3 regions of the Staphylococcus arlettae genome follow, and region 3 is predicted to be linked to each of the others. Evidence: a T-box and tRNA genes for the amino acid it is inferred to sense, from the RefSeq annotation. Region 3 holds a T-box; the other regions hold tRNA genes.
The links. The T-box of region 3 lies ahead of MUA37_RS05885 (valine--tRNA ligase). A T-box ahead of a tRNA ligase gene usually reads a tRNA of that ligase, here a tRNA-Val.
Positions count from the first base shown of each region.

Region 1: it has a tRNA-Val gene. The T-box ahead of MUA37_RS05885 (valine--tRNA ligase) is inferred to sense a tRNA for this amino acid. The anticodon was not compared.
Region 2: it has a tRNA-Val gene. The T-box ahead of MUA37_RS05885 (valine--tRNA ligase) is inferred to sense a tRNA for this amino acid. The anticodon was not compared.

Region 1 covers NZ_CP094803.1:784,008-794,314, reverse strand. The annotation lists gene cdaA (diadenylate cyclase CdaA) at 1-97, opposite strand, end outside; gene rocF (arginase) at 308-1,210, opposite strand; tRNA gene MUA37_RS03730 (tRNA-Lys) at 1,443-1,515, opposite strand; tRNA gene MUA37_RS03725 (tRNA-Gln) at 1,519-1,593, opposite strand; tRNA gene MUA37_RS03720 (tRNA-Tyr) at 1,598-1,681, opposite strand; tRNA gene MUA37_RS03715 (tRNA-Val) at 1,701-1,776, opposite strand; tRNA gene MUA37_RS03710 (tRNA-Glu) at 1,786-1,857, opposite strand; tRNA gene MUA37_RS03705 (tRNA-Asn) at 1,861-1,935, opposite strand; rRNA gene rrf (5S ribosomal RNA) at 1,952-2,066, opposite strand; rRNA gene MUA37_RS03695 (23S ribosomal RNA) at 2,144-5,065, opposite strand; rRNA gene MUA37_RS03690 (16S ribosomal RNA) at 5,342-6,894, opposite strand; gene MUA37_RS03685 (Mrp/NBP35 family ATP-binding protein) at 7,374-8,438, opposite strand; partial or broken gene MUA37_RS03680 (MFS transporter) at 8,741-8,893, opposite strand; gene MUA37_RS03675 (SepA family multidrug efflux transporter) at 8,975-9,430, opposite strand; gene sdrM (multidrug efflux MFS transporter SdrM) at 9,604-10,307, opposite strand, start outside.
Region 2 covers NZ_CP094803.1:2,415,247-2,425,553, forward strand. The annotation lists rRNA gene MUA37_RS11820 (23S ribosomal RNA) at 1-552, opposite strand, end outside; rRNA gene MUA37_RS11825 (16S ribosomal RNA) at 830-2,382, opposite strand; tRNA gene MUA37_RS11830 (tRNA-Ala) at 2,525-2,600, opposite strand; tRNA gene MUA37_RS11835 (tRNA-Pro) at 2,614-2,687, opposite strand; tRNA gene MUA37_RS11840 (tRNA-Arg) at 2,709-2,785, opposite strand; tRNA gene MUA37_RS11845 (tRNA-Leu) at 2,798-2,886, opposite strand; tRNA gene MUA37_RS11850 (tRNA-Gly) at 2,900-2,974, opposite strand; tRNA gene MUA37_RS11855 (tRNA-Lys) at 2,999-3,071, opposite strand; tRNA gene MUA37_RS11860 (tRNA-Thr) at 3,078-3,153, opposite strand; tRNA gene MUA37_RS11865 (tRNA-Val) at 3,160-3,235, opposite strand; rRNA gene rrf (5S ribosomal RNA) at 3,248-3,362, opposite strand; gene lysS (lysine--tRNA ligase) at 3,819-5,306, opposite strand; gene folK (2-amino-4-hydroxy-6-hydroxymethyldihydropteridine diphosphokinase) at 5,660-6,139, opposite strand; gene folB (dihydroneopterin aldolase) at 6,139-6,504, opposite strand; gene folP (dihydropteroate synthase) at 6,482-7,285, opposite strand; gene cysK (cysteine synthase A) at 7,484-8,416, opposite strand; gene hslO (Hsp33 family molecular chaperone HslO) at 8,591-9,460, opposite strand; gene ftsH (ATP-dependent zinc metalloprotease FtsH) at 9,674-10,307, opposite strand, start outside.
Region 3 covers NZ_CP094803.1:1,212,302-1,222,608, reverse strand. The annotation lists gene MUA37_RS05890 (bifunctional folylpolyglutamate synthase/dihydrofolate synthase) at 352-1,614, opposite strand; gene MUA37_RS05885 (valine--tRNA ligase) at 1,626-4,256, opposite strand; T-box leader at 4,296-4,531, opposite strand; gene MUA37_RS05880 (DNA-3-methyladenine glycosylase I) at 4,590-5,168, shown strand; gene MUA37_RS05875 (AbrB family transcriptional regulator) at 5,291-6,370, opposite strand; gene hemL (glutamate-1-semialdehyde 2,1-aminomutase) at 6,683-7,972, opposite strand; gene hemB (porphobilinogen synthase) at 7,987-8,964, opposite strand; gene MUA37_RS05860 (uroporphyrinogen-III synthase) at 8,966-9,640, opposite strand; gene hemC (hydroxymethylbilane synthase) at 9,658-10,307, opposite strand, start outside.

The DNA of each region.
Region 1 (10,307 bases), 430 kb from region 3:
TGAGAAGATAAAGTACGTACCATACGATTAGTAAGTCTAGTACACTTGTTATTATTTTAACAGTGTTCCAATTATCAAATAAGCTGGATAAATCCATAACATCTCCTCCGGTATTCTAATCCCATAATATGTATTATACCAATCTTCGCTTAGCCTGTCATATCATGCCTGTTCATTATATAAATAACTTTGACATTAAATTAATTATTTATCAAAATTATATCTTATTATTTATACCCTTAATAAGATAACAATAAAAGACGTTTATGATGAAAAGTTGATTCATCATAAACGTCTTTTGCACTTACTATAATAAAGTTTCTCCGAAGAAACTACCCATTAAACAGACAGCTTGTTCAGCTGTGTGATTGTTTTGATCAATTAATGGATTTACTTCTACAACATCCATTGATGTAATCAAATTAGTATTGTGCAGCATTTCTAAAGCAAAATGGCTTTCTCTGTATGTAAGTCCACCTAATACCTTAGTACCTGTACCAGGTGTTTCCACTGGATCAAGTGCATCAACATCTAGTGACAGGTGAATTCCATCTGTTTTGTCTTTTAGATAAGATACTGATTCTTCCATTACTTGCTTAATACCGTTTCTATCAATATCAGCCATAGTATAAGTTTTGATATTATTTTCTCTGATAAAGTCACGCTCACCAACATCTAAGTCTCTCATACCTATTAATACAATATTTTCAGGTTTCACTTTAGGTGCATAACCAGAGATATTCACTAATTGTTTATCGCCATCCCCTAGCAATACCCTTAAAGGCATACCGTGGATATTCCCTGATGGAGATTCTTCAGGAATATTTAAATCACCATGGGCATCGTACCATATAATACCCAAATTTTCATAATGTTGACTGACCCCTGATATAGAACCAATAGCAATAGAATGATCCCCACCAATGATAAGTGGAAAAGCTTGATTTTTTATACTGCTAGAAACTGCATTACTTAAATTTTCAGAAACCTCAATAATTTCATTTAAATTGCGTAATCCTTCTTGTTTACCTTTGAATTTTTCAACGTCAACAGCAGGAACGGCAATATTTCCTTTATCTTCTACTGAATGACCTATATTTTTAAGTCGCTCTACTAGTCCAGCATATCTCAAAGCATCCGGTCCAAAGTTCACCCCTAATTTTCTTTGTCCAAATGTAGATGGTGCTCCAATAATATGTATGTTCTTCATATTCTCATAACCCCTTTGTAAAGAATTTAATATAAGAATACGTTATCATTAACTATCTTTCAAGTTTTCTTAGTACTGAGAAAGCCCGACATGACAGGCAAAATACATATAAAATCATAATTTTGATTTAACATTCACTATATACAACATTTATGTATATTTTATCAAAGAAAATGTATATAAAATTTCATAAAAAAAGAAGTACTTTCATAAGAAAGTACTTCTTCAATAGTGAGCCATAGAGGATTCGAACCTCTGACCCTCTGATTAAAAGTCAGATGCTCTACCAACTGAGCTAATGGCTCTAATGGCTGGGCTAGCTGGATTCGAACCAGCGCGTGACGGAGTCAAAGTCCGTTGCCTTACCGCTTGGCTATAGCCCATTAATGGTGGAGGGGGGCAGATTCGAACTGCCGAACCCGAAGGAGCGGATTTACAGTCCGCCGCGTTTAGCCACTTCGCTACCCCTCCGACATTATAAAAATAAAAATGGTGGAGAATGACGGATTCGAACCGCCGACCCTCTGCTTGTAAGGCAGATGCTCTCCCAGCTGAGCTAATTCTCCAATATGTAATGACCCCGACGGGACTCGAACCCGTGTTACCGCCGTGAAAGGGCGGTGTCTTAACCGCTTGACCACGGGGCCATATGGCTCCACAGGTAGGACTCGAACCTACGACCGATCGGTTAACAGCCGATAGCTCTACCACTGAGCTACTGTGGAATAATTTTATTACAATGCCTGGCAACGTCCTACTCTAGCGGGATGTAAATCCAACTACCATCGGCGCTAAGGAGCTTAACTTCTGTGTTCGGCATGGGAACAGGTGTGACCTCCTTGCCATTGTCACCAGACAATGTATGTGAATGTAGTTATACATTCAAAACTAGATAGTAAGTAAAATAACTAAACCAAGTAAAACCTATTAAAATTGATTAAGTCTTCGATCGATTAGTATTCGTCAGCTCCACATATCACTATGCTTCCACCTCGAACCTATTAACCTCATCATCTTTGAGGGATCTTATAACCGAAGTTGGGAAATCTCATCTTGAGGGGGGCTTCATGCTTAGATGCTTTCAGCACTTATCCCGTCCATACATAGCTACCCAGCGATGCCGTTGGCACGACAACTGGTACACCAGAGGTATGTCCATCCCGGTCCTCTCGTACTAAGGACAGCTCCTCTCAAATTTCCTACGCCCACGACGGATAGGGACCGAACTGTCTCACGACGTTCTGAACCCAGCTCGCGTACCGCTTTAATGGGCGAACAGCCCAACCCTTGGGATCGACTACAGCCCCAGGATGCGATGAGCCGACATCGAGGTGCCAAACCTCCCCGTCGATGTGAACTCTTGGGGGAGATAAGCCTGTTATCCCCGGGGTAGCTTTTATCCGTTGAGCGATGGCCCTTCCATGCGGAACCACCGGATCACTAAGTCCGTCTTTCGACCCTGCTCGACTTGTAAGTCTCGCAGTCAAGCTCCCTTATGCCTTTACACTCTGTGAATGATTTCCAACCATTCTGAGGGAACCTTTGAGCGCCTCCGTTACTCTTTAGGAGGCGACCGCCCCAGTCAAACTGTCCATCTGACACTGTCTCCCACCATGATCAATGGTGCGGGTTAGAAATCCAACACAGCGAGGGTAGTATCCCACCAACGCCTCCACGTAAGCTAGCGCTCACGTATCTAAGGCTCCTACCTATCCTGTACAAGCTGTGCCGAATTTCAATATCAGACTACAGTAAAGCTCCACGGGGTCTTTCCGTCCTGTCGCGGGTAACCTGCATCTTCACAGGTACTATGATTTCACCGAGTCTCTCGTTGAGACAGTGCCCAAATCGTTACGCCTTTCGTGCGGGTCGGAACTTACCCGACAAGGAATTTCGCTACCTTAGGACCGTTATAGTTACGGCCGCCGTTTACTGGGGCTTCGATTCGTAGCTTCGCAGAAGCTAACCACTCCTCTTAACCTTCCAGCACCGGGCAGGCGTCAGCCCCTATACATCACCTTACGGTTTAGCAGAGACCTGTGTTTTTGATAAACAGTCGCTTGGGCCTATTCACTGCGGCTTTCCTGGGCGTGAACCCTAGAAAGCACCCCTTCTCCCGAAGTTACGGGGTCATTTTGCCGAGTTCCTTAACGAGAGTTCGCTCGCTCACCTTAGAATTCTCATCTTGACTACCTGTGTCGGTTTGCGGTACGGGCACCATAATTCTAGCTAGAGGATTTTCTTGGCAGTGTGAAATCAACGACTCGAGGAATAAATTCCTCTCCCCATCACAGCTTGACCTTAATGAGTACCGGATTTGCCTAATACTCAGTCTTACTGCTTGGACGTACAATCCAATCGTACGCTTCGCCTATCCTACTGCGTCCCCCCATCGCTTAAAACGAATTGAGGTGGTACAGGAATATCAACCTGTTGTCCATCGCCTACGCCTTTCGGCCTCAGCTTAGGTCCCGACTAACCCAGAGCGGACGAGCCTTCCTCTGGAAACCTTAGTCAATCGGTGGACGGGATTCTCACCCGTCTTTCGCTACTCACACCGGCATTCTCACTTCTAAGCGCTCCACATGTCCTTGCGATCATGCTTCAACGCCCTTAGAACGCTCTCCTACCATTGTCCTACGGACAATCCACAGCTTCGGTAATATGTTTAGCCCCGGTACATTTTCGGCGCAGTGTCACTCGACTAGTGAGCTATTACGCACTCTTTAAATGATGGCTGCTTCTAAGCCAACATCCTAGTTGTCTGGGCAACGCCACATCCTTTTCCACTTAACATATATTTTGGGACCTTAGCTGGTGGTCTGGGCTGTTTCCCTTTCGAACACGGACCTTATCACCCATGTTCTGACTCCCAAGTTAAATTGATTGGCATTCGGAGTTTGTCTGAATTCGGTAACCCGAGAAGGGCCCCTCGTCCAAACAGTGCTCTACCTCCAATAATCATCACTTGAGGCTAGCCCTAAAGCTATTTCGGAGAGAACCAGCTATCTCCAGGTTCGATTGGAATTTCTCCGCTACCCACAACTCATCCGCTCACTTTTCAACGTAAGTCGGTTCGGCCCTCCATTCAGTGTTACCTGAACTTCAGCCTGGTCATGGGTAGATCACCTGGTTTCGGGTCTACGACCAAATACTCAACGCCCTATTCAGACTCGCTTTCGCTGCGGCTCCACATTTGCTGCTTAACCTTGCATCAGATCGTAACTCGCCGGTTCATTCTACAAAAGGCACGCCATCACCCATTAACGGGCTCTGACTACTTGTAAGCACACGGTTTCAAGTTCTCTTTCACTCCCCTTCCGGGGTACTTTTCACCTTTCCCTCACGGTACTGGTTCACTATCGGTCACTAGAGAGTATTTAGCCTTGGGAGATGGTCCTCCCGGATTCCGACGGAATTCCACGTGCTCCGTCGTACTCAGGATCCACTCAAGAGTGTATAAATTTTCGACTACAGGATTATTACCTTCTTTGATTTATCTTTCCAGATAATTCGTCTAATTTATACATTTGTAACTCCGTATAGAGTGTCCTACAACCCCAATAAGCAAGCTTATTGGTTTGGGCTCTTCCCGTTTCGCTCGCCGCTACTCAGGGAATCGATTTTTCTTTCTCTTCCTCCGGGTACTAAGATGTTTCAGTTCTCCGGGTATGCCTTCAGACATGATATATATTCACATGTCGATAACACGACATAACTCGTGCTGGGTTTCCCCATTCGGAAATCTCTGGATCACAGCTTACTTACAGCTCCCCAAAGCATATCGTCGTTAGTAACGTCCTTCATCGGCTTCTAGTGCCAAGGCATCCACCGTGCGCCCTTAATAACTTAATCGTTTGTTTAAATCAAACATTGTTTCATTTAAACCCAAAATGTTATTAATCTGTGAGTGTTCTTTCGAACACTAGCGATTATTTGTTTTGAATTCAAGCTTTTTCAAACTTTAATTCACTCGGTTTTGCTTGGTAAAATCTATATTTTACTTACTTATCTAGTTTTCAATGTACAATTTATGTTGAATCCTCAAATTATGAGCATTCAAAACTGAATACAATATGTCAATGTTATTCCTTTTCAACTTCGTAGAAGTTGTTCCGAATATATCCTTAGAAAGGAGGTGATCCAGCCGCACCTTCCGATACGGCTACCTTGTTACGACTTCACCCCAATCATTTGTCCCACCTTCGACGGCTAGCTCCATAAATGGTTACTCCACCGGCTTCGGGTGTTACAAACTCTCGTGGTGTGACGGGCGGTGTGTACAAGACCCGGGAACGTATTCACCGTAGCATGCTGATCTACGATTACTAGCGATTCCAGCTTCATGTAGTCGAGTTGCAGACTACAATCCGAACTGAGAACAACTTTATGGGATTTGCATGACCTCGCGGTTTAGCTGCCCTTTGTATTGTCCATTGTAGCACGTGTGTAGCCCAAATCATAAGGGGCATGATGATTTGACGTCATCCCCACCTTCCTCCGGTTTGTCACCGGCAGTCAACCTAGAGTGCCCAACTAAATGCTGGCAACTAAGTTTAAGGGTTGCGCTCGTTGCGGGACTTAACCCAACATCTCACGACACGAGCTGACGACAACCATGCACCACCTGTCACTTTGTCCCCCGAAGGGGAAAGCTCTATCTCTAGAGTGGTCAAAGGATGTCAAGATTTGGTAAGGTTCTTCGCGTTGCTTCGAATTAAACCACATGCTCCACCGCTTGTGCGGGTCCCCGTCAATTCCTTTGAGTTTCAACCTTGCGGTCGTACTCCCCAGGCGGAGTGCTTAATGCGTTAGCTGCAGCACTAAGGGGCGGAAACCCCCTAACACTTAGCACTCATCGTTTACGGCGTGGACTACCAGGGTATCTAATCCTGTTTGATCCCCACGCTTTCGCACATCAGCGTCAGTTACAGACCAGAAAGTCGCCTTCGCCACTGGTGTTCCTCCATATCTCTGCGCATTTCACCGCTACACATGGAATTCCACTTTCCTCTTCTGCACTCAAGTCTCCCAGTTTCCAATGACCCTCCACGGTTGAGCCGTGGGCTTTCACATCAGACTTAAGAAACCGCCTACGCGCGCTTTACGCCCAATAATTCCGGATAACGCTTGCCACCTACGTATTACCGCGGCTGCTGGCACGTAGTTAGCCGTGGCTTTCTGATTAGGTACCGTCAAGACGTGCACAGTTACTTACACGTTTGTTCTTCCCTAATAACAGAGTTTTACGAGCCGAAACCCTTCATCACTCACGCGGCGTTGCTCCGTCAGGCTTTCGCCCATTGCGGAAGATTCCCTACTGCTGCCTCCCGTAGGAGTCTGGACCGTGTCTCAGTTCCAGTGTGGCCGATCACCCTCTCAGGTCGGCTACGTATCGTTGCCTTGGTAAGCCATTACCTTACCAACTAGCTAATACGGCGCGGGTCCATCTATAAGTGATAGCAAAACCATCTTTCACTTTAGAACCATGCGGTTCTAAATGTTATCCGGCATTAGCCCCGGTTTCCCAGAGTTATTCCAGTCTTATAGGTAGGTTACCCACGTGTTACTCACCCGTCCGCCGCTAACGTCAAAGGAGCAAGCTCCTTATCTGTTCGCTCGACTTGCATGTATTAGGCACGCCGCCAGCGTTCATCCTGAGCCAGGATCAAACTCTCCATAAAAAATTATGATGTTTGATTAGCTCATAAAATACTAATTGTGTGTTATCTCTAACACGTTTAAACCAACGATCGTTGTCGTTGTGTTTGGAATTAACGTTGACATATTGCGATTCAGTTTTCAATGTTCATTCATACTTGCTTTACAATGTTAACATATCAATTTATGTTTGTCAACAAAGAATTAATATTTCAAACATGTAATTAATATTACTTTTATAATTCTAATATTATATTTTAAATTCATCAAGCATCAATTTTACACTTTTAAATTTAAAAATTAATAATTTTTTTGTTTTTTACGACTTTTTTAAAATATCAAGTTTTGACTACCAAGTCAACAACTTTTTATTATTTTTTGTCAGCTAATAATTAACGAAACTGCCTTGCAATCTCTTTTGGCTCACAAGAAATAATTGTATCATCAAATCAAAAAATTGCAATAGAAAAACACACAAAAATATGTGTGTTTTTACACTGCTTTATTTGGTTGTTTTATCAATGATTTGTTGAGCGATATCTTGATAAATTTTACCTAGTCGATCTTCTGTTTGATAAATTGATGGTGAGAAGTCTTTAGGATTCCATGAGGGTTGTTCCAGTGGAAGCTGTCCTAGTAACTCAGTTTGTAATTCATCAGCTAACTTCTCTCCACCACCAGTACCAAAGACATATTCTTTATTGCCGGTTTCCTTACTTTCAAAGTAAGACATATTTTCTATTACACCTAAAATAGAATGCTCGGTATGTTTAGCCATTGCACCTGCACGTGCTGCAACAAATGCTGCAGTTGGATGTGGCGTTGATACAATTATTTCCTTACTAGATGGCAACATTGTATGTACATCTAGTGCAACATCACCAGTACCTGGTGGTAGATCTAAAATTAAATAATCTAGATCTCCCCATCTTACTTCAGTAAAGAAGTTAGTCAACATTTTACCTAACATTGGCCCTCTCCATATTACTGGTGCATTTTCTTCAACGAAAAAGGCCATAGATATAACTTTAACGCCGTGACGCTCTACCGGAATAATTTCTTTGCCATCGACACCTGGTCTTTCATCTATTCCCATCATATCTGGTACGCTAAATCCATAAATATCTGCGTCGACTAAACCTACTTTTTTCCCTTCTCTTGCCAATGAAACTGCAAGGTTTACAGCTACAGTAGATTTACCAACGCCCCCTTTACCTGAAGCAATTGCGATAAACTCTACAGGGTTGTCTTTAGACAATAAACCTTCTATTGTTTGTGGTTGATCTTTAGATGTACCTCTATAAGATTCCACTGTTTCTGCAGGTAATTCTTCAAAACGTATACCAACTGTGTTCGCTCCGTTTTCTTTCAATACTTCTACAATAGCCATTTGTAAATCTAACTGCGGTTGTCCTCCTAATTGAGCAATAGCAATTTTCACACTTACATGTGCAATTTCTTCTTTGATTGTTACATTGACAATCCCTTTTGTTTCTTCTAATGGTACATCTAATATTGGATCTTTAACTTTTCCAACAAGAGATTTTACTTCTTCTACTGTTAACACAGCAAGTCCCCCTCAATTTATGTAATCATACATATATTCTAACAAAAAGTAAGTTGTATTTGTTCAAGATAATTCAAATTAAGTATATAGTTTATTTTTTATCAACAAAAGCAGTTAGCTCAATATTTCTTTGGTATCGAGCTAACTGCTTTAATTTTATAATTATATTTCTCTATTATTTACCGCTTCTCTATCTTCACGAATAAACAATGCCAAAATGAAGCCTATTATAACTAAGCCTGTCACAATAGCAAACGTAAAATCAACACCTGCTGCCAATGCTTGACGTTGAATTAACTCATTTGTGATGTGTTTTCTGTAATGTCTAATCCCTTCATAATTTGAGGTAAGGCAGTATTTAATAGTGTTTGATTAAGGATTGTTACAAATGCACTGACAACCATTACTGCTACAATCATATTTCTAATAGATTTAGTAATACTTGATCCAGTCATAAATTCACTCCTTAGCTCTTATTAAAATTTAATTGCTACCTCATTTCGTTAGCAAAGCAAAATTAAAATACCTAAAAAATTTTATTTTTTACTATTTAAGTCTTCGCTATCAGGATAAAACACTTCTTTACATATGAATAAAATACCTATAATAACAACAAGAACCCAAAAATCTATATTGATATAACTATAATGTATATGCACTACAAAATAAAAAAGCATCGTTGTTACTACAAATGTTATTAAATGATACGTGAACCCTTGAAAATATGGACTATCATGTAATTTTTTGCGAAAATAGTCCATTAAATTCTCTATGGCAAATAACGTAAAGTAACCAAATACGATATAACTACCATAGTAAATCAAATTATCATAAAAACCTTTATTATATCCAAAATCCGCCAATTGTAGATAAATAAGAATTCGACTTAATCCAAATAAACCAAAACCTAAAAAGGACAAGAAAATTGCGCCGGAGAGGATAAAAATTGTGAGAACAATTAATGTTGTTAAAAAGTATCTTATAAACTTCATTGCATTTCTTGCCCTCCTAGTTTTAGTCACTACAATTCAAATGTAAATCTTAATTAATCATTAATCGGCTTATTGCATAATATATACTAACACGCAAAGTAAAACTAACTAAAGTTATAAATACAAATAATTATAACCATGAATAATAACTACCATCAAAATATTGTTCTAACTTATTTTTTTATTCTTTGATTTAGCGACACCCATAAAATAACTAGCACAGTTAAAAATATAAATGTTGCATAAATAATATTATGTATATGTAATTGCACATAGCTTATTTCCATCGCATATATAATACCCATAAGTGTAGCGCCAATTGAACTCCCTAAACTTTTAATCAAAGTATATAATGACATCATTCGTTTCATATATGATGGATCTGTTTCCTCTTGAGTAATAACGCTATCTTTAGTATAAACAATTCCAAAACTGACACCTGCAAATAACAAGCTCCCTGCTATAAAAACAGGCATATGTGTGCCTAATATTATCAACACACCACATACATATAACATAGTAAACGCGAATAAATATAAACCTTTTCTAGTAAAATGAGCTTCAATAGTGCCTAAGGTGAAGTTTAATGCTAACCATGCAATAGAAATTGGAAATATTATAAAGCCACTTTGTAATGGGGATAAGTGTAATTGCTCTTGCAAGTAAATTGGCATATATAAATTATACCCCATTAACATCATTGCATAGATAAAATCTGTAACAAAAATTACAATGATAGTTGGATTAAATTCAGACACAGGAACGAATGGAGATTGTATCTTGTGTTCATATTTGAATAACAAGTAACCTACAATCACTGTAATGAATAGCAAAGTAAGATTAATCTCCCACGCGAAACGGCTCATGACAGCTGATA
Region 2 (10,307 bases), 1.2 Mb from region 3:
TCTCTTTCACTCCCCTTCTGGGGTACTTTTCACCTTTCCCTCACGGTACTGGTTCACTATCGGTCACTAGAGAGTATTTAGCCTTGGGAGATGGTCCTCCCGGATTCCGACGGAATTCCACGTGCTCCGTCGTACTCAGGATCCACTCAAGAGTGTATAAATTTTCGACTACAGGATTATTACCTTCTTTGATTTATCTTTCCAGATAATTCGTCTAATTTATACATTTGTAACTCCGTATAGAGTGTCCTACAACCCCAATAAGCAAGCTTATTGGTTTGGGCTCTTCCCGTTTCGCTCGCCGCTACTCAGGGAATCGATTTTTCTTTCTCTTCCTCCGGGTACTAAGATGTTTCAGTTCTCCGGGTATGCCTTCAGACATGATATATATTCACATGTCGATAACACGACATAACTCGTGCTGGGTTTCCCCATTCGGAAATCTCTGGATCACAGCTTACTTACAGCTCCCCAAAGCATATCGTCGTTAGTAACGTCCTTCATCGGCTTCTAGTGCCAAGGCATCCACCGTGCGCCCTTAATAACTTAATCGTTTGTTTAAATCAAACATCGTTTCATTTAAACCCAAAATGTTATTAATCTGTGAGTGTTCTTTCGAACACTAGCGATTATTTGTTTTGAATTCAAGCTTTTTCAAACTTTAATTCACTCGGTTTTGCTTGGTAAAATCTATATTTTACTTACTTATCTAGTTTTCAATGTACAATTTATGTTGAATCCTCAAATTATGAGCATTCAAAACTGAATACAATATGTCAATGTTATTCCTTTTTCAACTTCGTAGAAGTTGTTCCGAATATATCCTTAGAAAGGAGGTGATCCAGCCGCACCTTCCGATACGGCTACCTTGTTACGACTTCACCCCAATCATTTGTCCCACCTTCGACGGCTAGCTCCATAAATGGTTACTCCACCGGCTTCGGGTGTTACAAACTCTCGTGGTGTGACGGGCGGTGTGTACAAGACCCGGGAACGTATTCACCGTAGCATGCTGATCTACGATTACTAGCGATTCCAGCTTCATGTAGTCGAGTTGCAGACTACAATCCGAACTGAGAACAACTTTATGGGATTTGCATGACCTCGCGGTTTAGCTGCCCTTTGTATTGTCCATTGTAGCACGTGTGTAGCCCAAATCATAAGGGGCATGATGATTTGACGTCATCCCCACCTTCCTCCGGTTTGTCACCGGCAGTCAACCTAGAGTGCCCAACTAAATGCTGGCAACTAAGTTTAAGGGTTGCGCTCGTTGCGGGACTTAACCCAACATCTCACGACACGAGCTGACGACAACCATGCACCACCTGTCACTTTGTCCCCCGAAGGGGAAAACTCTATCTCTAGAGTGGTCAAAGGATGTCAAGATTTGGTAAGGTTCTTCGCGTTGCTTCGAATTAAACCACATGCTCCACCGCTTGTGCGGGTCCCCGTCAATTCCTTTGAGTTTCAACCTTGCGGTCGTACTCCCCAGGCGGAGTGCTTAATGCGTTAGCTGCAGCACTAAGGGGCGGAAACCCCCTAACACTTAGCACTCATCGTTTACGGCGTGGACTACCAGGGTATCTAATCCTGTTTGATCCCCACGCTTTCGCACATCAGCGTCAGTTACAGACCAGAAAGTCGCCTTCGCCACTGGTGTTCCTCCATATCTCTGCGCATTTCACCGCTACACATGGAATTCCACTTTCCTCTTCTGCACTCAAGTCTCCCAGTTTCCAATGACCCTCCACGGTTGAGCCGTGGGCTTTCACATCAGACTTAAGAAACCGCCTACGCGCGCTTTACGCCCAATAATTCCGGATAACGCTTGCCACCTACGTATTACCGCGGCTGCTGGCACGTAGTTAGCCGTGGCTTTCTGATTAGGTACCGTCAAGACGTGCACAGTTACTTACACGTTTGTTCTTCCCTAATAACAGAGTTTTACGAGCCGAAACCCTTCATCACTCACGCGGCGTTGCTCCGTCAGGCTTTCGCCCATTGCGGAAGATTCCCTACTGCTGCCTCCCGTAGGAGTCTGGACCGTGTCTCAGTTCCAGTGTGGCCGATCACCCTCTCAGGTCGGCTACGTATCGTTGCCTTGGTAAGCCGTTACCTTACCAACTAGCTAATACGGCGCGGGTCCATCTATAAGTGATAGCAAAACCATCTTTCACTTTAGAACCATGCGGTTCTAAATGTTATCCGGCATTAGCCCCGGTTTCCCGGAGTTATTCCAGTCTTATAGGTAGGTTACCCACGTGTTACTCACCCGTCCGCCGCTAACGTCAAAGGAGCAAGCTCCTTATCTGTTCGCTCGACTTGCATGTATTAGGCACGCCGCCAGCGTTCATCCTGAGCCAGGATCAAACTCTCCATAAAAAATTATGATGTTTGATTAGCTCATAAATACTAATTGTGTGTTATCTCTAACACGTTTAAACCAACGATCTTGTCGTTGCGTTTGGAATTAAAGTTGACATATTGCGATTCAGTTTTCAATGTTCATATCTTTATTAAATAATGGTGGAGACTAGCGGGATCGAACCGCTGACCTCCTGCGTGCAAAGCAGGCGCTCTCCCATCTGAGCTAAGCCCCCATTTTTAAAAGAGTCGGGAAGACAGGATTCGAACCTGCGACCCCTTGGTCCCAAACCAAGTGCTCTACCAAGCTGAGCTACTTCCCGTATATAGTTGTAAAATAATAATGGCGCGCCCGATAGGAGTCGAACCCATAACCTCTTGATCCGTAGTCAAACGCTCTATCCAGTTGAGCTACGGGCGCTAAATTAAAAGATGGTGCCGAGGACCGGAATCGAACCGGTACGATAATCACTTATCGCAGGATTTTAAGTCCTGTGCGTCTGCCAGTTCCGCCACCCCGGCACTATCAAATAAATGGAGCAGAAGACGGGATTCGAACCCGCGACCCCAACCTTGGCAAGGTTGTATTCTACCGCTGAACTACTTCTGCAAATATATTAAATTAAAATCTTGATGAGCCATAGAGGATTCGAACCTCTGACCCTCTGATTAAAAGTCAGATGCTCTACCAACTGAGCTAATGGCTCATGAGATGGTGCCGGCCAGAGGACTTGAACCCCCAACCTACTGATTACAAGTCAGTTGCTCTACCAGTTGAGCTAGGCCGGCTAAAAATGGTGGAGAATGACGGGTTCGAACCGCCGACCCTCTGCTTGTAAGGCAGATGCTCTCCCAGCTGAGCTAATTCTCCGTGTATGTATTCGCCTGGTAACGTCCTACTCTAGCGGGATGTAAATCCAACTACCATCGGCGCTAAAGAGCTTAACTTCTGTGTTCGGCATGGGAACAGGTGTGACCTCTTTGGCATTGCCACCAGACAATTAACTTACCTTTTAAATAATACATTGTTTTGCAATCACTTGCAATAGTCAATTTTACACTTCATTAAAATGTTTTTAACATTTCATTTACAAAATCATTTTTCGAAGCAAGTTGTTTTTGACGACTTTTATATATTACTTCATTTTCTACAAAGTGTCAATCACTTTTTCACTTTTTTTATTAATTGTTGTTCTTAATAGTTAAGACTCACAATTACTGTGTTGAGTAGTGTTTCCTCAACTCGACTTGATTAAGTCTATCACAGAAATCTATTCATTTCTACTGTTTTTTAAGATTAATTTTATATTTTATTCATACAATATTCTTTTAAAGTTTCTTATTACTTCATTTTCTATTTAAAATATTAATACTATATTTGTAAAATGAATGCAAACAAAAAGCCATCATCTATTTATAACACACATAGATGATGGCTTTGTTAAGCGACTATTTTATTTTTGTTTCATTGTTGGGAACAGTAATACGTCTCTGATAGACGCTGAATTAGTTAACAACATAACCAATCTATCAATACCAATACCTAAACCACCTGTTGGCGGCATACCATATTCTAATGCTTCGATAAAGTCTTCATCCATTTCATGCGCTTCATCATTACCTTCTTCTTTTTCGACTAATTGTGCTTCAAAGCGTTCACGTTGATCGATTGGATCATTTAGTTCTGTAAAGGCATTTGCGTGTTCTCTACCAACGATAAATAATTCAAAACGATCTGTATAACGTGGATCTTCTGGATTCTTTTTCGCCAATGGAGAAATTTCAATAGGATGACCATATACGAATGTTGGTTGCATCAATGTTTCTTCGACTTTTTGTTCGAAAAATTCATTTAAAATATGTCCATATTTCATATTATCTGTAATTTCAATGCCATGTTCTTTTGCTAGGTTTTTAGCTTCTTCATCTGTTTCTACTTCATAGAAATTGACACCAGTAGTCTCTTTCACTGCATCTACCATGTGCACACGTTTCCATGGGGACTCTAAATCTATTGTGTCTTCACCATATTGTACTTTCGCACTTCCAAATACATTGTTTGCAATTTCTCTTACCATAGATTCAGTCAAGTCCATGATATCTTTATAATCTGCGTATGCCTCATATAATTCTATCATCGTAAATTCAGGGTTGTGACGCGTTGATACGCCTTCGTTTCTAAACACACGCCCAATTTCATATACTTTTTCTAAACCACCAACAATTAAACGTTTCAAATGTAGTTCAATTGCTATACGCATATATAATGTAACATCTAGAGCATTGTGGTGTGTTACGAATGGTCTAGCTGCTGCACCTCCAGCGATTTGATGTAACATTGGTGTTTCTACTTCTAAGAATCCTTGTTTATTTAAGTAGTTACGCATTTCTTGTAAAATTTTACTGCGGTTGATGAATGTTTGTGTACTTTCTTGGTTGGTAATTAAATCTAAATAACGTTGACGATAACGTTGTTCGATATCTTGTAAGCCGTGGAATTTATCTGGCAATGGACGTAATGATTTTGTTAGTAATGTGAATGATTTTGCTTTAACTGAAAGTTCACCTGTATTTGTTTTAAACATTACACCGTCGACACCAACGATATCACCTAGATCAGATGAATTCCATATTGCAAATTGATCTTCTCCTACTTGGTCTTTACGTACGTATATTTGAATTTGACCTGATAAATCTTGTACATGGGCAAAGCCAGCTTTACCTTTACCTCTTTTAGTCATTATGCGTCCTGCAATAACCACTTGACTTTCTTCTTCTTTGTCATGTAACTCATCTTTAGTAAAGGCATCCCAATCATGATGGAGTTGGTCTGCTTCCGCAGTACGGTCAAAACGTTTTCCGAATGGATCAATTCCTAAATCGTATAACTCTTGTAGTTTTTGGCGACGCACCTGCATTTGGTCATTCAATTCTTCTGACATTTACTTTCTCTCCTTTATGCTTCTTGTTCTACTTTTGTTCTGTTTGACACGCTTCTAGTACATTAATCATTGCTAGCTCTGTTTCTAATTGGTTTAGCTTTTTTTGTGCTTTTTTTGTGCTTTTGTTATCATCTAGATCCTTTAGATACCAACAGGCATTTTTACATTATACTATGACGCCAACTTTTCACCTTTTAATTTTACTAAACGATGCAAATGTAATAAAGTAATTTCTACTTTTAATAGTTGCTGCGTAATGTAATTTTCATCAATTCATCGACGGGTACTAATGTTTTCTACTTATCATTCATTACAACATCAATGCTAGTATTATCTAGACATTTTGTGCAAGCTTACGCTTTATACTTCTTTACTGAGTCATCTGGGATGACTAATTCTTCAATAGTTTTGTGTGAACGTGGTTCTTTATACGCACCCGCTATATCATTTAATGGAATTAAAACAAACGCACGTTCAAACATCCTAGGATGAGGTATAACAAGATCCGCTTCCTCTATAATGTCATCACCATAAAGTAAAATATCTACATCCAACGTTCTCGGACCCCAGCGTATATCTCTTACACGATGTAATTGATGTTCTGTTTGTAAGCATTTTTGTAATAACATTTTCGGTGTTAATGATGTTTCTACTTCTATGCATAAATTTAAAAATTGTGGTTGTTCTACGTAACCTACTGGTTCTGTTTCATAAACCGGGGATACTTGTGTCACGTTAATGTTTTCTGTATGGTCTAAAATCTCTATCGCTTGCTCTAATTGTGATAATCGGTCGCCTACATTACTACCTAAACCTAAATATGCATATGTCATTAGTCATTCTCCCTCACTATTTCGATTCCCACTCCATCATAGTGACCTGGAATTGGTGGGTTTTCTTTAGTGATTCTGACTTTCGTTTCCATTACACGATTATAGTGTGAATTTATACGTTTTGCAATACGTTCTGCTAGATGCTCTAACAAATTTACTGCTGTACCTTCCATAATTGCTTTCACATCTTCAAATACTTCACCATAATGTACTGTGTCAGCCACATCATCAGAATGTCCCGCTTCTGTCAAATCAACCTTTAGTGTAATATCGACAATAAATATTTGTCCGATTTCATTTTCTGCAGCTAGTGCTCCATGGTACCCGTAAAATTTCAGTCCATTAAGAAAGATTGTGTCGTGCATACTCATTCTCCTTTAAAAAATTTAAACTGTGACTAATCCTAGAGTTTAGTTGCACGTTATGTACCCTTACTCCTTGAACGCCTTTCATTATACCATATGCAGTCGTTGCTGCAGTCGCTTCATCACGTTCTAATGGTTCTGTATCATGTCCTATCATTTCTTTGATAAATCTTTTTCTGCTTGTTGCTAATAGTATCGGATACTCTGTCGCTACCAATTCATCTAGTCGTGCCATCACTTCATTTTCTTCTTCTCGTGTTTTAGCAAAACCAATACCTGGATCTAACCAAATTTTATGTTTTGGTATTCCTGCCATCTCTGCTTTATTTGCTTGTTTTAAGAGAGACACTAGCATTTCATCCATGACTGGCTCTGTTCTATGACCATCACCATTATGCATAAGTACAATTTCACATTCATATTTAGCTACAACATCAATCATTTTTTCATCGTATAGGCCCGCCCATTGATCATTAATCATTGTTGCGCCTAATTTCATAGCAGCCTCAGCAACTTCACTACGATAAGTATCGATAGACAATTGAACATCATATGGTGCTAAAGCTTTAACTACTGGCACTACACGTTCCAATTCTTCTTCAATGCTAATTTCTTCATATCCTGGACGTGTAGATATACCTCCGATATCAATAATATCTACGCCTTCGTCTATCATTTCTGTTGCGCGTTGAACTGCATTTTCAACTGTATTGTATTTGCCACCATCAGAAAATGAATCTGGTGTGACGTTAAGTATCCCCATAATCTTAGTTTGTCCCATGATGCTCTCCTTTTCACTTATAAATTCTATATTGGCAGATTATATACATTATTAATAATAACGCGATTTTCTATTTTTTTCAGTAGTAAGAGCTTAAATAATTGAACCTTATTCAGCTTATTGTTGTTATGTATAATCACAAAGAAACCGAGCACAATAAATGCGCTCGGTAAATGTAAATTGTTATATATTATATTATTAATTATCAAATGAATATAACGGTGTTGATAGGTAACGCTCACCATTACTTGGTAATACTGTTACAACTGTTTTGCCTTTACCTAATTCTTTGGCTTTTTCTAATGCAGCTACTATAGCAGCTCCAGATGAAATACCGCCTAAGATACCTTCTTCTTTAGCTACACGACGTGACATATCCATAGCTGTTTCGTTAGCTACTTTAATAATGTCGTCATATACTTCAGTATTTAGAGTGTCTGGTACGAAACCTGCACCTAAACCTTGTAATTTATGTGGTCCTGGTTCGCCACCGCTAAGTACTGGTGAATCTTCTGGTTCAATTGCGACAATTTGAACATCAGGGTAAGTTTCTTTTAGCACTTTACCAACACCACTTAGCGTACCGCCTGTACCAACACCAGCTAAGAATGCATCGATTGATTTACCTTCGAATTGATTAACTAACTCTGGACCTGTTGTTAATTCATGTACTTCTGGGTTAGCAGGGTTTTCGAATTGTTGTGGCTCGAAGTAACCTTTTTCTTCTTTTAGTTCTTTAGCTTTTTTAATAGCACCTTTCATCGCTTCAGCACCTGGAGTCAATACTACTTCTGCACCGTATGCTTTTAATAAGTTACGGCGTTCCTGACTCATTGTTTCTGGCATAGTGAAAACTGCATTATAACCTTTAGCAGCACAAACAAATGCTAAACCAATTCCAGTATTACCACTTGTTGGTTCTACAATAGTGTCCCCTGGTTTGATTTTACCGTCTTTTTCAGCTTTTTCAATCATTGCTAATGCAATACGGTCTTTAACAGAGCCACCTGGGTTTTGATATTCTAATTTTACGTATACATCTGCAGCATTTTCATCTGTTACTCTATTTAATTTAACTACGGGTGTATTACCTATTACGTCTACAATATTTTCGAATCTGTTGTTTGTCATAAAAAAATGCTCCTTTTAATAAAAGTTTAAGTTGGAAATAAAACTTACTTTTTCTCTCGGATATCTTTTATTTTATCAGATTTTTCTGTAAATACAACTATAAGCGTTTATTTCTGTGAAAATATTTATTTTTATAACTATAGAAAATAAATTTACACGATAACTTTCGATTTTTTATATTAATGCTTGTAACTCTGCTTCACTAAATTGATATTTGTTACGACAAAAATGACATTCAGCTTCAGCGCCGTGATCTTTTTCAATCATATCTTTGATTTCTGCTTCCCCTAATCCTTTAATAGCGTTTAAGAACTTATCATGACCACAATTACATTCAAACTGTGCCGGTAATTCTTCTAAAATTTGGACATTCTCTTCGCCTAAAATTTCGTATAATAATCCTTCTGCTGAAGTGCCTTGATCAATCAATTGTGAAACTGGAGTCATGTTGTTGATTGCTTCTTCTAATTGTGCAATTGTTTCTTCTTGTGCTCCTGGCATTACTTGAATAATAAAGCCCCCAGAAGCTTTAATTGTATTATCTGGATTTACCAACACACCTAAACCTACTGATGATGGTACTTGTTCACTTTTAGCAAAATAATAAGTGAAATCGTCACCTACTTCTCCAGAGACAATTGGACTTGAACCGGAGAAGTAATCTTTCATACCGATATCTTTAACTACTGTTAGCGAACCATTGGTACCAACTGCTCTACTGACATCTAATTTGCCGACACTATTTAATGGAAAATGTGTTTGTGGTTGAGTCACATAACCTCTAACATTACCTTCTGCATCTGCATCTGCAATCACTTTACCTACTGGTCCTTGCCCATCTAAAGTTACTGTTAATTTTTGCTCACCTTTTAACATTGCACCCATCATTAATGTAGCAGTCATGGTACGGCCTAGGGCAGCTGAAGCTGTCGGCCAAGTATAATGTCTTGTTTGCGCTTCTTGCACTGCCTCTGTTGTCAATGCACTGTATGCTCTAATTTGACCATCAAATGCAAGTGCTTTAATAATATAATCCTTCGTCATTACTCTATTCTCCTTTTTGTGTTTATAGTTATATCATATCCTTAATTGATCAATCATCAACATGATTTCGTGAAATAACTTTTCATTCCATATATTCTAATGGGAATAGCTAAAAATTGCTAAATATTTGTCTGACACAATGTAGCTTTTATTACATCAAAAAACTCTTTCCACTATTTCAATATAGCGGAAAGAGTTTTTATTTTACAGTGATTAATTTCTGGTGCTAGGATCATTTGGATCACTTGGATTGCTTGGCTTATCGATATTTGGCGCTTGTTCATGGCCAGTATCTTCTTGTGAAGTATTATCGTCAGTGTCATCATCCGTTGAGTGATTTTCTTGTGTATCGTCGCTGTCATCTGTATCTAAATCTTGTTCTTTACGAATTTCATCGTAAGATTTACCATACTTGCCTTCTTTAAATTCAGAATCAGTTTTGTCGACAACTTTAGCATCGTCGTAATTAACTTCTGGTAGTACGCCATCGTTAAATAATGATTTGATTTGTTCAGCAACTAATGTTTCTTCTGTTAATAATGTTTCAGCAATTAAAACTAATTGTTTTTTATGTTCTAATAAAATGTCTTTAGCTCGTGCATATTGCTCTTTAACAATACGTTGTACCTCTTTATCAATTTCATAAGCGATTTGACCGGAGTATTCTGGATCACCTTGCATATCTTTGCCTAAGAATACTTGACCACCGCTACCACTTGAAAATTGAAGTGGACCTAATTTTTCACTCATACCATACTCTGTAACCATCTGACGAGCAATATGTGTTGCACGTTCAAAGTCGTTTGAAGCACCTGTTGATACTTCACCAAAGTTAATATCTTCTGAA
Region 3 (10,307 bases):
AATTATCACATCGATTTACAAAATAAATGATTATTAGGAACTCATACAGAGATGGAAATAATTTTTATTGTTCTCATTTATCATTTGTTTTATTTAACAACACTTCTGTTTAATTTATATATTATAATATTTGTTGTGTAATATTGGCAGTGCTTTGAGCCGACTCCTGCGGGAATAGCGCTCGCCGCAGACTACAGGCTAAGGCAGTGCCCGCGGAAAGCGTGCACAAAAACTGCCAACAAATTTAAGAACTTTGTCGACATTCTGCAACACTAGTGTTTTTATATGTTGAATAACACTTATACCACATTGAAAAACCCAAGACTATCAATAAGTCTTGGGTTCATCTTATTAAAAGCTAACTTTAGCTTTTACTTCGCTTATAAAATATAAACTACCTGTAATTATCAAACCATCGCCGTCATAATTTTCTATAAATGATACGTAATCATCAACAAGTTCTTTATGTTCATAGTTAACTTCTTCACTTATAGTTTCTTTTGGTAATGCTTTAGGAAAATCAAATTCAGTAATATATAAATTATTTGCTATAGGTTTTAGTTGATCTAACATTTCATTAATCGGTTTGTTTTTAACTGCCGAAAATAAAATATCCATATGCTCTCTGTGATAGTAGTTTTTCATCGTTTCCACTAATGCTTGCACGCTTTCGTTGTTATGCGCCCCATCTACAATCATCAAGGGCTGATCTTTAACTTGTTCAATGCGTCCACTCCAGCTTACCGATTCGATACCATCAATCATTTTATTAAAATCTAAATCTACAACTTCTGCTTCATTCAATTCAATTAAAGCGGTAATGGCAAGTGAAGCATTTTCTTTTTGGTGTTCACCTAACATATTTAGCACTAATGTTTCTAATTCATAATCTTTATATCTGTAAGTAAATTCATCTTCTTCTGACACAATAGTAATGTCGCGATCCAATTCAATTGCCTTAGCGTCTGCCTCTTCAGCATAATCACGTATAATTTTAATTGCTTCTTCATTTTTAACTGCATAAATAACAGGTGTATTTGGTTTGATTATTGCACCTTTATCTCTAGCAATATCTGCAAATGTATCACCTAAAATATCAACATGATCTAGTCCAATGCTCGTTAAAATGGATAGTAGTGGTTTGAAAACATTAGTCGAATCATTTTTCACGCCTAATCCCGCTTCTACAACAACAATGTCAACAGGATGTAGTTGACCAAAATAAACAAACATCATTGTTGTTATAATTTCAAATTCAGTAGCAGTGCCCAGGTCAGTTTCTACTTCTAAAGCTTCACTGACAGGTTTCACAATATTTACTAGTTTTACAATTTCATCATCGCTTATTGGCATACCATTCAAACTAATGCGTTCATTAAATGTTTCGATAAATGGTGAAGTAAATGTGCCTACCTCATACCCGTTCTCAACAAGTGCAGAACGGATATAAGCGACTGTAGACCCTTTACCATTAGTACCACCAACATGAATGCCTTTAATATGGTTTTGTGGATTGTTTAATTGGGCTAACATCCATTCCATACGTTTTACGCCTGGTTTGATTCCAAACTTATTCCGTTCGTGTATCCAATATAAGCTATCTAGGTAATTCATGGTTAAGACTCCTATGCTTTTAATTGTTGTATTCTTAATTTTACACCATCATATTTTTCTTGGTAAGTTTGTTTTTTATCTCGTTCTTCATTTATAACTTTCTCAGGTGCTTTACTTACAAAGTTTTCGTTCGCCAATTTCTTATTAACACGGTCTAATTCTTTTTGCCATTTTTCTAATTCTTTTTCTAATCTAGCAATTTCTTTATCCATATCAATTAAGCCTTCTAATGGCAATACAACATCCCCAGCAGAAGTTACTGACGTCATCGCTTTTTCAGGTATGGCAATATCTAGCTCAATCGTTAATTCACTTGGATGACAGAAACGATCTAAATATGATGCATTTTCTTCTAAAGTCGCTTTGATGTTTTCATCTTTAGCTTGAATAAAGATTGGAATTGCTTTTGATAATGGTGTGTCAACTTCAAGTCGAGATTGACGTACTGATTTTATTATCTCTACTAAATGTTCCATTGTTTCTTTACTGTCATTATACACATGAGCTTCCGTTACAGTTGGCCATGATGCTTGGACAATCGTCTCACCAACATGTGGTAAGTTTTGCCAAATATGTTCCGTTACAAAAGGCATAAATGGATGTAACATTCTCATAGTATTGTCTAATACATAAGTCAATACAGAACGAGTAGTTTGTTTTTGACTTTCATCATCACCATTCATAGGAATCTTACTCATTTCAATATACCAATCACAGAAATCATCCCAAATGAAACTATATAATGCTCTACCAACTTCACCAAATTCATATTTTTCACTTAAGTGTGTTACATTTTCAATCGTTTCATTTAAGCGAGTCAAAATCCATTTATCTGCTAATGATAAATTACCAGATAAATCTACTTGCTCTACTGTAAAATCTTCTCCGATATTCATAATGCTGAAACGTGCGGCATTCCAAATTTTATTAATGAAGTTCCAAACGGATTCTACTTTTTCAGTAGAGTAACGTAAATCATGTCCTGGTGACGAACCTGTTGCTAAGAAATAGCGTAAACTATCTGCACCATATTCATCAATAACGTCCATTGGATCGACGCCATTTCCTAATGATTTACTCATTTTACGCCCATCTTCAGCACGTACTAAACCGTGTAATAGCACGTCATTGAATGGTCTTTCGCCTGTAAATTCAAGACCTTGGAAAATCATACGCGCTACCCAGAAGAAGATAATGTCATAGCCAGTGACTAAAGCATTTGTCGGGAAATAGCGTTGGAAATCTTTAGCCTCCACATCTGGCCACCCTAATGTAGAGAAAGGCCACAATGCACTTGAGAACCAAGTATCCAATACATCTTCATCCTGAATCCAATTTTCACTATCTGCTGGTGGCTCTTCAGATACAAATAGTTCACCTGTTTCTTTATGGTACCATGCTGGAATTTGGTGTCCCCACCATAATTGACGAGATATTGTCCAATCTCTAATATCTTCCATCCAGCGATTAAATGTTTTTTCAAAACGGGCTGGTACAAAATCAATACGATTGTCTGTTTCTTGATTATTTAGTGCTTGCTCAGCAAGTGGTTTCATTTTTACAAACCATTGCGTAGATAAATAAGGCTCAACAACAGCACCTGAACGTTCTGAATGACCTACAGAATGTTCGTGTTCTTCAATTTTAATGACTAAATCTTCAGCCTGTAAATCTTTAACTAATTGTTCACGACAATCAAAGCGGTCTAAACCTTCATATTTGTCTGCTTTATCGTTCATCACACCGGCTTCATTCATAACAACGATGCGTTCTAAATCATGACGATTACCAATTTCAAAGTCATTTGGGTCATGTGCAGGAGTTACTTTCATTGCACCACTACCAAATTCTATATCTACATAATCATCTGCTAAAATAGGTAACTCGCGACCAACAATTGGTAAAATAACATGTTTGCCTATTACATCTTTATAGCGCTCGTCATTTGGGTTTACTACAATAGCAGTGTCTCCAAGCATTGTTTCTGGTCGAGTCGTCGCTATTTCAATGTAGCCATCTCCGTCAGCATAAGGATATTTAAAATGATAAAACTTACCTTGAACGTCTTCATGGATAACTTCAATATCAGATAATGCTGTTTTAGCAATTGGATCCCAGTTAATGATGTATTCACCACGATAAATTAAACCTTTGTTATACATATCAACAAAGACTTTTTTCACGGCTTTACTTAAACCATCATCTAATGTGAAACGTTCTCTTGAATAATCTAAGCCTAAACCGAGTTTTGCCCATTGCTGTCTAATAAATCCAGCATATTCTTCTTTCCAATCCCAAACCTGATCGATAAATTTCTCTCTGCCTAAATCATGTCGAGAAATACCTTGTTCATTAAGTTTAGCTTCTACTTTAGCTTGTGTTGCTATACCAGCATGGTCCATTCCTGGTAAATATAAAGTATCGTAACCTTGCATACGTTTCATACGCGTAATAATATCTTGTAACGTTGTATCCCAAGCATGCCCTAAATGCAATTTCCCTGTTACATTTGGAGGTGGGATAACTATCGTATATGTTTCTTTTGTATCATCTTCACTCGCTTTAAAATAACCGTTTTCAACCCAATAGTCATAACGTCCTGCTTCTACTTCATTGGGATTATACTTAGGTTTCATTTCCATTCTTTTTCCTCCTTAAAAATTAAAAAAACCGCCCTATCAAAATAGGACGGATTAACCGTGGTACCACCTAAATTCGCAAAATTTATTATCCATAAATTTTACGCACTTAATTAATGATTAACGCTCAAACACGCTTTAACCTATCTGTCATCAATGATGACCTTCAGTTAAAGTTCATAGTGGGCTACCTTCAATACTACGAATTATGCATTCTCACCAACCATGCACTCTCTATAAATTCTGAAGCATCTACTCTTCCCAATAGACATTTTTTCTTTACTTAATTATAGTATAATGGAAACAAAAATAAGTCAATGAAATGGAGTGAAAATTATGAATGAATGTGCATTTGGTACTAAAGATGCCCTGTATTTGCAATATCATGATGAAGCATGGGGACATCCAATTTACGATAGTAAAAAACTTTTTAAATTATTAGCTTTAGAGTCTCAACATGCCGGATTATCATGGCTCACTATTTTGAAGAAAAAAGAAGCCTATGAAGCTGCCTTTTATAATTTTGATCCCCATAAAATTGCACAAATGACTAATAATGATGTAGATAAACTTATGACGTTTCCAAATATTGTTCATCATCGCAAAAAAATTGAAGCAATTATAGGTCAAGCCAAAGGTTATATAGAAATAGAACGTGATTTTAGTAGCTTTAGTGACTTCTTATGGTCATACGTTGATAATCAACCTATCGATTTGCATTATAAACAATCTGGAGATCGTAAAACGGTCGATGAACGTGCTACCGAATTATCAAAAACGTTAAAAAAATACGGTTTTAAATTTTTAGGACCAGTAACAGTTTATTCATTTTTAGAAGCAGCCGGGCTGTATAATGCCCACTTAGAAAACTGTCCTAATAATCCAAAGTACTACAAAGGTAAAGGATTCAGTTAATTTATTATATTTTTGTATGATAAAGGGCTTGTTTATGTATGAATCAAAAAAAGAGCGTGGCATACTATCCGTATTCCCCACGCTCTTTTTTGTGTTTGTCACACAATTAATTATTCTATCATTCAGCTATGTTTGTTTTTATACTCGAGATACTTTAAGAATTGATTGATCAAGGGTGCAATTAAGAATAAAATAAAGAATATTCTAAAGATATGATAACTTGAAATCATCGCAACATCTGCACCGGTTTCAATTGCAACTAATACAATTTGACTCATTCCACCAGGTGCTGCTCCTAAAAACAAGTCATTAATAGAATGGTTTGACACGAATGTAAATAAATAAACCATAACAAATGATGAAATAATTAGCAGAACATTTTGTAATGCTATAGCTAATGCTATTCGACCTTTCATTTGATCCATTAATTTTGCTATTTGAATACCGATACGAATCATATACATTACTTGTGCTGCTGCAATTATTGGATTATCCAACGTGAATGTTATACCAGTAATTAAATTCCAACAAATTAACACTAAAATCGGTGCTAACATTTGCTTGGTTGGAAAATTAATTTTACTCATTATTGCATATACTACAGCAATAGCGATGAGTAACACCAAAACATTAGAAAAGGTTAATGTTTCAGTAAGCTTTTGTTGCACTTCTTGTGCACCATTAGCGCCTGTTGTCACTGGGTCTTTAAAAAAGTATGAAATAAATGGTACAAGAATTACTACAAATATAATTCGAGATGTTTGTGTTAGACTTACAACCATAATATTTGCCTTTTTATTTTCCTCTGCCATTATGAGCATTTGACTCAAGGCACCTGGTATAACACTTAAAATTGCAGTTTCAGTATTGACGTTAGCAATTTTTTTAAAGAAATACGCAATCAATAAGGCTAACACGAGTAAAAGTACGGTAATTGTAACAATAATCATCCAATCATTTTTAATATCAAAGATGACTGTTTCAGTAAAAGTAGAGCCTATTTGAACACCTAGTAATATTAAACCTAGCTGACTAATCCAAAAAGGCCATTGCACATCTAATCGTAAAAATTTAATACTCACTACACCTGCAAGAATAGGACCAAACATAAACGGCAGTAAAATATTGGCTGCATGAAGAATCAAACTAAAAGTAATTGCTAAAATCAATACGATAATATTATTTCTTAATTTTATATTCATACATATTCACAACTTTCATAAAAAACAATTCTTTTTCAATTTCACTAAACACTGTTTAACAATCACTTATTTAATTCAATTATATCATAGTAATAATTAAAATAATTACGTTAAAGACCATATTATATTTTGAATTACTTCTAAAAACACATAAGTAAAAGTTATCAATTTATCAATAAGTGATAAAAAATAATTATGTAAAAACTCTGAATTTTCTTGCAGCAAAAAGGAGTAAGACCAGAATCACTCATAATTCTGAACTTACTCCTTAAATATATAATTGATTCTATTTTCTACAAAATTGACTTAATGCTATTTAGTAACGATTCGACTTAATGCATTATCAAATGCTTGAATTGTAAATTTAATATCATCTTCACTATGTGCCATAGATAAAAATGTTCCTTCAAATTGAGATGGTGGTAAGAAAATGCCTTCTTTCGCCATCTCTCTATACATAGCACTAAATAACTCTAAATCACTTTGATTTGCTTGTTCAAAATTTGTGACAGGTCCGGCGTTTAAGAAATAACCAATCATAGAGCCTGCTCTATTCACCGTAATTGGTACATTATGTTTTTCAAACACTTCTGTTAAACCTGCTTCTAACATATCACCTAAATGATTAAAATATTCATATGATTCTGGTGTTAATTGGCTTAATGTTTCATAACCACTTGTCATTGCCAGTGGATTACCTGAAAGTGTTCCTGCTTGATAGATGTCTCCCATCGGAGCAATGTAATCCATAATTTCTTTTTTGCCACCAAATACTCCTACTGGCAATCCACCGCCAATTACTTTACCTAGGCAAGTTAAATCCGGTATAACATTGAAATAACCTTGCGCACAATTATAACCAACTCTAAATCCTGTCATTACTTCATCAAAAATAAGTAATGAACCGTATTCAGTGGTAATGTCTCTCAAACCTTGTAAAAATCCTTCTATTGGTGGTACGACTCCCATATTACCGGCAACAGGTTCGACGATCACACCTGCTATATCATCACCAAATTGTTCAAAAGCTACACGAATCGCTTCTAAATCATTATAAGGAACTGTAATTGTATTTTTGGCTGTGCCTTCAGGTACACCAGGTGAATCAGGCAATCCTAAAGTAGCAACACCCGATCCAGCTTTAATGAGTAATGAATCACTATGACCATGATAGCAACCTTCAAACTTAACAATTTTATTACGTCCAGTATATCCACGTGCTAAACGTAATGTATCTAATGTTGCTTCAGTACCAGAAGATACCATACGAACCTTTTCAATTGAAGGTACACGATCAATGACTAATTGTGCTAATTTATTTTCTTGTAACGTAGAAGCACCAAAACTAGTACCTTGATCTACTGCTTCATGTAATTTATCAATGACTTGTTTATTTTTATGACCTAGAATTAACGGTCCCCAACTCAATACATAATCGATGTATTCATTACCATCAATATCGTATATTTTTGAACCTTCACCACGCTCCATAAAAATTGCAGGTGTATCCACAGATTTAAATGCTCGTACTGGACTATTGACGCCTCCTGGCATTAAATCTTCGGCTACTGACATGGCTTGTTCTGATTTTTCATAACGCATATGGTAATTCCTCCTTATTGTTCATCTAAATAACGGCAAATGTCTTTGGCAAAATACGTAATAATTAAGTCAGCACCTGCGCGTTTCATTGAAATCATTTGTTCCATTACAACTGCTTGCTCATCAATCCATCCATTTAAAGCAGCAGCTTTAGTCATACTATATTCACCACTAACATTATATGCAACAACGGGAACATTCGTTGTATTACGCACATCACGGATAATATCTAAAAAGCTTAATGCAGGTTTTACAATCATCATATCTGCACCTTCAGCTAAGTCACTATCTAGCTCACGCAGTGCTTCACGACGATTTGCTGGATCCATTTGATACGTTTTACGATCTCCAAATTCAGGTGTTGACTCCGCTGCATCACGGAATGGACCAAAGAAACTTGATGCATATTTAATACCGTAACTCATAATTGGAATATTGTAGTAACCCGATTCATCTAATCCTTTGCGAATTGCTGTAACAAACCCATCCATCATATTACTTGGAGCAATAATATCTGCACCTGCTTCAACTTGTGAAATTGCTGTTTTAACTAATAGTGGCAATGATTGGTCATTATCCACATCATGCGTAACAGGATCAATGACACCACAATGACCGTGATCAGTATATTCACATAAACAAGTATCCGCTACGATAAGAATATCGCTATATAATGATTTTGCTTTTTTAGTCGCTTCTTGGACAATGCCATTGTGATCATACGCACCAGAGCCGACTTCATCTTTTTCATTAGGTACACCGAAGAACATAAATGCTCTGACACCAAGATCATAAGCTTCTTTTATTTCTGATTCAACTAAATTTAAACTCAATTGAAACACACCAGGCATTGATACGATTTCTTCTTTGACATTTTCTCGTTCAACAACAAATATGGGATAAATTAAATCCTCTTTTCTCACATGTGTTTCACTGACTAAATTTCTCATCGTTTTTGAAGAACGAAGTCTTCTATGTCTATCAAATTGCATATTATTCCCTACTTTCTAATACTTTTTGTACTAATGCTGTTAACGTTTGTTTAGACGCAATTTTTGCTGTAACGTCATATTGCTTAATTGTATGATAAGTTTGTTGTCCTATTACATAATAAGCAACTTTTGAACGAGGAACAGGATCTTGAAAATAAAATTTAACAGCTGAAGAACTCGCAAAAGTCACTGCATCTACTTCTCCCTGTGCAATCAACTGTTTGACTTCACTGATATTTTCAGTATGCGAAACAGGTTTATATAAGTCAACCTTTGTGACATTTGCACCGCGTTGATTTAATTCTTGTTGCAATAACTGGCGAGCAAAACCACTTGATGGCAACAAAATTTGATCATTTTTAGTTAATGGAAAACGCTCCAGAAAGCCTTCTTGAGAATAGTCTTCAGGGCAAAAATCCACAGTGATATTCAAAGACCGACAATAATCGGCCGTTTTTTCACCAATAACAGCTATATTATCAACTGCTACTTGTGATAAATATGGATAAAAATATTTCACCGCATTTTTGGAAGAAAAAATAAGCCAGTCATAGTGTGACGAAAGTACCGTCAAATCAAATTGCAAAGGAATTATCTTAATAAAAGGTTTATGGATAATAATTGCTTGTTGATTTGTATATGGATTACTTTGCGTCATCACAATAACTGGTTTCATAGTTTCACCTCAAACGATTATTGATTTTCGTTTAATGCTTTGATTATTTCATAAGCACCTTGTTCATTTAACACTTCACTTACTTGTTCACCTAACGCTACAGGATCTGTACCACTGACCGTATGTTCATAGCGTTCTTTACCATCTGGTGACATAATTAAACCGGTAAATTCAATTTCATTTTGCTCATTTATTGACGCATATCCGCCTATAGGTACCTGACAACTACCGTCCATTGCTTTTAAAAACGTACGCTCTGCAGTTACACAATCTGCCACTTCTTGGTTGTGTACTTGTTGTAATAACTCCAATAATTCAGTATCATCCGCACGACATTCGATACCTAATGCACCTTGACCTATAGCGGGAATTAACGTGTCTTTATCAAGATATGTCGTTACAATGTCATCTGACCATCCCATACGTTTTAATCCAGCAGCTGCTAACAAGATAGCATCAAAATCTTCGTTATATAATTTATTTAAGCGTGTATCGATATTACCTCGTATCCACTTAATAGTTAGCTCTGGATAATGTGCTAATATCTGTGCACCACGACGTAAAGAACTTGTACCGACAATACTACCTGCTGGTAAATCTTGTAATTTAACGTGGTTTTTGGCGATATATGCATCAAAAGGAATTTCTCTGTCAGGAATACATCCTA